DNA from 2 places in the Arthrobacter sp. Soil761 genome. Region 1 is predicted to be linked to the other one. Evidence: riboswitches for the same ligand, from Rfam matches in the RefSeq annotation. Region 1 holds a riboswitch; the other holds the start of a gene.

Region 1 (3,399 bases):
GCCGGCCCTGGGAAATCTCCGGCTGGTAGGGCGTGTAGGCGGTGTACCAGGCCGGGGATTCCAGGATGTTGCGGCGGATCACCGGTGGAGTCACGGTGTCGTAGTAGCCCTGGCCGATCATCTGGACTGCCGTCTTGTTCTTGGCGGCAAGCTTCCGCAGTTCCGTGAGGACTTCAACCTCGCTGAGGGCGTCGGTCAGCTTGAGCGCAGTTTCCTGGCGGATGGGCGCGGGGACGGCCACGTCAACCAGGCCATCCAGGCTGTCGTAGCCGATGGCCTTGAGCATGGTGTCGATGTCGGCCTGGCGGCGCGCGCCGATATGGCGGTCAACAAACGATGTTGGATGCGAATGAATCGTCATGAGGAACTCCAGATCTGGCCGGCCGAAGGTGGCACGGCGTGGGATGGGTTCCTCCCCGCTCTGTATTGGACCTGAGAGATTCCGCGTTGCCTGCTGTTGGCAGGGGACCGCTTGCACCGTCGGTGAACCAGGCAGAAGCCTGATTGCTTTCCAGAGTCGCCTCGCCGTGACGGTACGGGGGCCTGAGAGATTCCTGGGGAGGATTTGCTCCTACGGCGCCTGACCGGTGTTTCGCCGGGAGGACTCTCCCGTCACAGCTCGAAAGGCTTATTCAAATGTGGGTGATTCGGCTCACAAGGTACCGGGATAGACCCGTCCGTGGCAAATCGGGCGGCTTCCGTGCGGGGCTCGAGGGGCACGTGACGCCGTTCTTCCCCGCTTGTGTCGGGAGGGGTTTGACATTCGATCGTGACGGACACCACACTGAACCCCGGGAATGGCGCCGCCGGTGGCTGGCTCAGCGTATCCGGAGCAGCCCACCAGTCGGTGCCTGTCCCATTGCATGACCGGCCGTGGCCCAAAAAGCCTGCGGCTTCCAACTGAATACGCCTTCGACCTGCGGCGGGAGAGCCCTGCCGGGTACATCCAGCAGGCGCCGTAGGAGCAAACCCTCCCCAGGAAACTCTCAGGCCCACGTACCGCCGCGGACAGGCAACTCTGGAAAGCAGCCGGGCATGACCCTGGCTCACCGGCGGTGCAAGCGGCTTTTGCTGCGGAAACTCTCAGGTCCACTACAGAGCGGGGAGGAACCAAATCTTTTGCGGCACCCAAAAGCCGCTTTATCGATGGAGTTCCTCATGGCGATTCATCCCCCCACGTCCAACGGCGAACCAGCCCGCAGCCAAGGCGCTGCCACGGCAGCCCGCAGCGAGCCTCCCCACCTGGAGCGGCAGCTCACCAACCGGCATATCCAGCTCATCGCCATCGGCGGCGCGATCGGCACGGGCCTGTTCATGGGTTCCGGCAAGACCATCTCCGCGGCCGGCCCATCCGTGATCTTCGTATACATGATCATCGGCTTTATGCTTTTCTTCGTCATGCGGGCCATGGGTGAACTGCTGCTCAGCAACCTGAACTACAAGTCCTTCAGTGATTTCGCCGCCGATCTCCTGGGGCCGTGGGCCGGATTCTTCACCGGCTGGACGTACTGGTTCTGCTGGGTGATCACCGGAATCGCGGACGTCATCGCCATTGCAGGGTACTCAAAGGAACTTTGGCCGGCGCTGCCACTTTGGATCCCGGGCCTGGCCACGGTGGGCATCCTGCTCCTGCTGAACCTCGCCACCGTCAAGGCGTTCGGCGAGACCGAGTTCTGGTTCGCCCTCATCAAGATCGTCGCCATCGCAGCCCTGATCATCGTGGGACTCTTCATGATCTTCACCGGTTTCCAGAGCGACGCGGGCACCGCAAGCTTCACCAACCTGTGGAGCCATGGCGGGTTCTTCCCCAATGAGTTCATGGGCTTCGTGGCCGGATTCCAGATCGCAGTCTTCGCCTTCGTAGGCATCGAACTGGTGGGAACCACCGCCGCCGAGGCCAAGAACCCCGAGCGCACGCTGCCCAAGGCCATCAACGCCATCCCCGTCCGCGTGCTGCTCTTCTATGTCGGTGCGCTGGTCATCCTGATGGCGGTCACCCCGTGGACCCAGTTCGCCGCCGGCCGCAGCCCCTTTATCGGTATGTTCTCCCTGGCCGGCCTCGGCGCCGCGGCCACGGTGGTCAACCTGGTGGTCCTGACTTCGGCGATGTCCTCCGCGAACTCCGGCATCTACTCCACGTCCCGCATGGTCTTCGGCCTGGCCCAGGAAGGCGACGCCCCCGGTATCTTCAGCCGGCTCTCCACGAGGAAGGTGCCCAGCAACGCGCTGTTCCTGTCCTGCGTCCTGCTGCTGTCCGGCGTCGTACTCATGTATGCCGGCCAGGATGTTGGCATGGCCTTTGAAATGGTGACTACCGTGTCTGCGGTCTGCTTCGTCTTCGTCTGGTCGATCATCCTCGCCAGCTACATCTCCTTCCGGCGCCGCCGGCCGCACCTGCATGCGGCGTCGAAGTTCAAGATGCCCGGTGGCATTCCCGCCGTGTGGGTGGTGTACGCATTCTTCGCCTTCGTCCTTTGGGCCCTTACCACCCAGCCCGACACTCTCGTTGCACTGCTGGTAACCCCTATCTGGTTCGTCATCCTGGGCGTGGCTTGGGCCATCCTGCGGCGCCGTCCCGCCCACCTGGCCCGCTTCGAGGTCTTCCGTGCCGAGCTTCAGGCAGACCAGGCCACTGCCGCGCGCAGCGGCGGCCAGGACGCCGGGGCGGCGGGGCGCGAGGTCCAGCAGGCCGGGAAGTAGCGTCCGACGGCGGGTTGCAGCGGCGGCGGTGAGGTGCAGGTACCGCATCCTGCCGCCGCAGCCCGCCGGACGAAGCCACGGCCCGGAAGTTAAGCATGCTTAGTGTCTATCCACATAGGATGGAAAGGCACGGCAGCCTAGCCGCTGCAGGTCGATTTGAATGAAGGTGACCATGGCCCGGCGCAGCAACCCCGCAGTACGCATCGCACAGGAAACCGCCCACAACGCAATGTTTGACGCCGAGGGCAAGCCCAAGCCCGGCGTCCACAACATGCTCCTGAAAGCAGTGCAGATCCAGCGGCCCCTGGTGGTTGGCTACATCCGCAGGCTCCAGAAGAGGCATCCGCGGGCGACGGCCGCGCAGCTGGCGGACATTGCAGAGCGCGACTACCTGCGGGCTGTTGCCGGAGGGGGAGCCCTGGTGGGTGCCACCGCCGTCGTCCCCGGCGTTGGAACCGTGGCGTCGCTGGGACTTTCCGCAGCCGCCACCGTTGGCTTCCTGGAAGCCACAGCCCTGTACGCAACATCGCTGGCTGAACTGCACGGCATCCGTCTGACCAACCCGGAAAAGGCCGGCACCATGGTCATGGCCATCATGCTCGGCGAGGAGGGCACCGCCCTGCTGGGCACGCTCAGCGGCCAGGCATCCGGCGGCGCCACCAACACCTGGGGCAACGCGCTGTCCAAATCCATGGTGGT
Region 2 (3,399 bases), on a different contig from region 1:
GTGCTGCAGGTAGTCGGAGGAACGCTCGACGGCGGCCTCCAGCCCAAAGCCCTGGCCCTCGCCCTGGACCTCGGCAACCGTGGCGCCAAAGACGTCGGCAACCTGGGCGACGATGGCCACCGTCGTGGTTTCATCGAGGGCGATGCCTACGGTGTCGGCGTCGACGCTGCGCAGGTTGATGCCCCGCGCCTCGGCGTCGGCGATGATGCCAGCAGCCCGTCCGGGCACCCGGACCGTAAGGGTGTCGAAGAAGCTCGTGTGCAGCACCTCGACGCCGGCGGCCGCAAGCGAGGCCGCCAGGCTACGGGCGTGGCGGTGCGCCGTTTGGGCAATCGCCTTCAGGCCGTCGGGGCCGTGGTAAACGGCGTACATGGACGCAACGATGGCCAGCAGCGCCTGGGCGGTGCAGATGTTGGACGTGGCCTTCTCGCGGCGGATGTGCTGCTCGCGGGTCTGCAGGGCCAACCGGTAGGCAGGCGTGCCGGCGTCGTCCTTTGATACCCCAACCAGGCGGCCAGGCAAGGAACGCTCCAGGCCTTTGCGGACAGCCATGTAGGCGGCATGGGGGCCGCCGAAGAACAGCGGCACGCCAAAACGCTGGGCTGAGCCGACGGCAATGTCCGCGCCCTGCTCGCCCGGAGGTGTGATCAGTGTCAGGGCCAGCAGGTCCGCAGCGACCGTGACCAGCGCGCCCCGGTCCTTCGCTGCAGAGATCACCGCGGACTGGTCCCAGACGCGGCCGGAAGCGCCGGGCTGCTGCAGCACGATCCCGTTGATGTCGCCGTCGGGCAGGCCCTTGGACAGGTCGGCGACCTCCACCTCGAAGCCGAGCGCCTCCGCCCGGCCCAGCACTATGGCGATGGTCTGCGGCAGCACGTCGATGTCCAGGACGGTCTTGCCGTCTGCCGCGGGCTTGGTCTTGTTGGCGCGGCGCATCAGCAGCACGGCCTCGGCCACCGCCGTTGCTTCATCCAGCAGCGAAGCGTTGGCGATGGGCAGGCCCACAAGGTCCTGCACCATGGTCTGGAAGTTCAGCAGCGCCTCAAGCCGGCCCTGCGAAATCTCCGGCTGGTAGGGCGTGTAGGCGGTGTACCAGGCCGGGGATTCCAGGATGTTGCGGCGGATCACCGGCGGAGTCACGGTGTCGTAGTAGCCCTGGCCGATCAGCTGCACCGCCGTCTTGTTCTTGGCGGCAAGCTTCCGCAGTTCCGTGAGGACTTCAACCTCACTGAGGGCGTCCTGCAGGCGAAGGGCGGTGTCCTGGCGGATGACCTTGGGAACCGCGGTGTCCACAAGGGAATCGACCGAGTCGTAGCCTACGGCTTTGAGCATGGTGTCGACGTCGGCCTGGCGGCGCGCGCCGATATGGCGGTCTACGAAAGTGGTGGAGGCTGGGGTAACCGACACGAAGGAACTCCATTTACTCAGGCGGCGAAGGGTACGCCACAGCTATTCGGGTTCCTCCCCGCTCTGTATTGGACCTGAGAGTTTCCGCGTTCCCTGCCTGGGCAGGACCCGCTTGCACCGTCGGTGAGCACAACAGTCCCTACCTCTCCAAAAGAGAATAAGACTGCCTGCTGCTTTCCAGAGGTGCCTCGCCGCGGCGGTACGGGGGCCTGCGAGATTCCTGGGGAGGATTTGCTCCTACGGCGCCTGCCTGTACTTCCGGCAGAACTCTCCCGCCGCAGATCAAAGGCTATTCATTTGTTGGATCATGAAGACCGGTGACAGCCCTCACAACTTTCTATTGTCCTACGCGGCAACCCCTCCCGGCAAATGACGGAGCTACCTGCGGAGCCGTTCCAGCGCGGCCAGGAGTTCCTCCACGTCAGCGGCCGCTCCCCCGGCCGGCGCAGGGGCCACGGACAGCATGGCGTTGAAGTACAGGCCGTCCCCCATATAGAGGACTGCCTTGGCCAGCCCAGGTCCCACATCCGCAGCAATTTCGTCCAGCCAGCGCTGCTGGATGGCCGCGAAGCGGCGCCGCGTCTCCTCGTGGGCCACCTCTGCAAGCCGGGTGGCGGCCACGATGGCACGGTCCAAAGGGGTATCCGCCCAGACCGAGGAACGGATGAAGTAGGCCGCGGCGCCTTCAGCTGCCGACGCCATGGCATCGGCATCCTCGCCCGCCAGGCCCTCCAGGCGGTCAAGCAACACGGCAATCAGGGCTTCCTTGTTGGGAAAGTGGTAGAGGAGGCCGCCTTTGGATACGCCGGCCTTGCGCGCCACGGCATCGAGGGTGGCCGCCCGCTCACCCACTTCAATCAGCAGGGACTCGAAGGCGTCAAGGACCGCGTCACGGGCAACAGGCTTTCGGGGCATGCCCTCCATCATGCCCTCCCCCGTGCAGGAATAAGGAAAACCATCGCATTTTTAAACTATACCGTCCGGACGGTATAGTTATCTCATGACCACTTCCATCGAGAGTTCGGCAACCGGGCAGGCAAGCAGCACTTCCGTGCGTCCTCCGTGGCGCGACTGGCTGGCGATGGGGCTCCTGATGTTTCCCGTGCTGCTGGTGGCGGTGGACAACACCGCACTGACGTTCGCGCTGCCGGCCATCGCCCGGGCCCTGGAACCCACGGGCGTGCAGCTGCTGTGGATCGTTGACGCCTACCCCCTGGTGCTGGCCGGGCTGCTGGTATCAATGGGAAGCCTCGGCGACCGGATTGGGCGGCGGAGGCTGCTCACCCTTGGCAGCATCGGCTTTGCCGCGCTGTCCGTTGCGACGGCTTTTGCACCCGCGCCGGAATGGCTCATCGCCGGCCGCGCCGCCCTGGGATTCTTCGGCGCCATGCTGATGCCGTCCACCTTGTCGCTGATCCGCAACATTTTCCCCGAGCCCAATCGCCGCAGGCTGGCCGTCGCCATCTGGGCCGCCGGATTCTCCGGCGGCGCGGCCCTGGGTCCGATCTTCGGCGGCTGGCTGGTGGAGCACTTCTGGTGGGGTGCCGTCTTCCTGGTGGCGGTCCCCCTCATGCTCCCCCTGCTGGCGTTTGGACCGGCCCTCATCCCGGAATCGAAGGATCCGGCACCCGGCAAGGTGGACATCCCCAGCATCCTGCTCTCCATGCTGGTCATGGTGCCCGTTGTCTACGGGATCAAGGCAGTTGCCACCGAAGGTCCAGGGGCGGCAGGTCTGGGCGCCATCGCCTTCGGCCTGGCCATGGGGGCGGTGTTCGTGCAGCGGCAGCAGCGGCTGGCGCACCCCCTGCTGGACATGTCCCTGTTCCGGAACAGGGTGTTCAGCATGGCCATCAGCGCCAACATCCTTGCCCTGTTCTCCTTCAACGGCTTCATCCTGTTCCTCGCCCAGCACCTCCAACTCCTCGAGGGAATGACGCCGTCCGCAGCGGGCGTTGCCATGATCCCGGCACTGGCCGCCACGGTGGTGGCCGG

What was found. A riboswitch is a leader RNA that binds a small molecule or an ion and turns the genes downstream of it on or off. The one in region 1 is predicted to bind glycine.
Region 2: it holds a riboswitch for glycine, as region 1 does, so the genes downstream of both, ASG79_RS11775 (glycine dehydrogenase (aminomethyl-transferring)) here and cycA (D-serine/D-alanine/glycine transporter) in region 1, are expected to answer to the same signal.

The regions. Positions count from the first base shown of each region.
Region 1 is NZ_LMSF01000008.1:92,937-96,335, reverse strand. It holds partial or broken gene ASG79_RS06990 (glycine dehydrogenase (aminomethyl-transferring)) at 1-361, opposite strand, end outside; glycine riboswitch at 522-622, opposite strand; glycine riboswitch at 914-1,012, shown strand; gene cycA (D-serine/D-alanine/glycine transporter) at 1,159-2,700, shown strand; gene ASG79_RS06980 (hypothetical protein) at 2,873-3,399, shown strand, end outside.
Region 2 is NZ_LMSF01000017.1:29,532-32,930, reverse strand. It holds partial or broken gene ASG79_RS11775 (glycine dehydrogenase (aminomethyl-transferring)) at 1-1,407, opposite strand, end outside; glycine riboswitch at 1,461-1,568, opposite strand; glycine riboswitch at 1,595-1,692, opposite strand; gene ASG79_RS11770 (TetR/AcrR family transcriptional regulator) at 1,786-2,322, opposite strand; gene ASG79_RS11765 (MFS transporter) at 2,408-3,399, shown strand, end outside.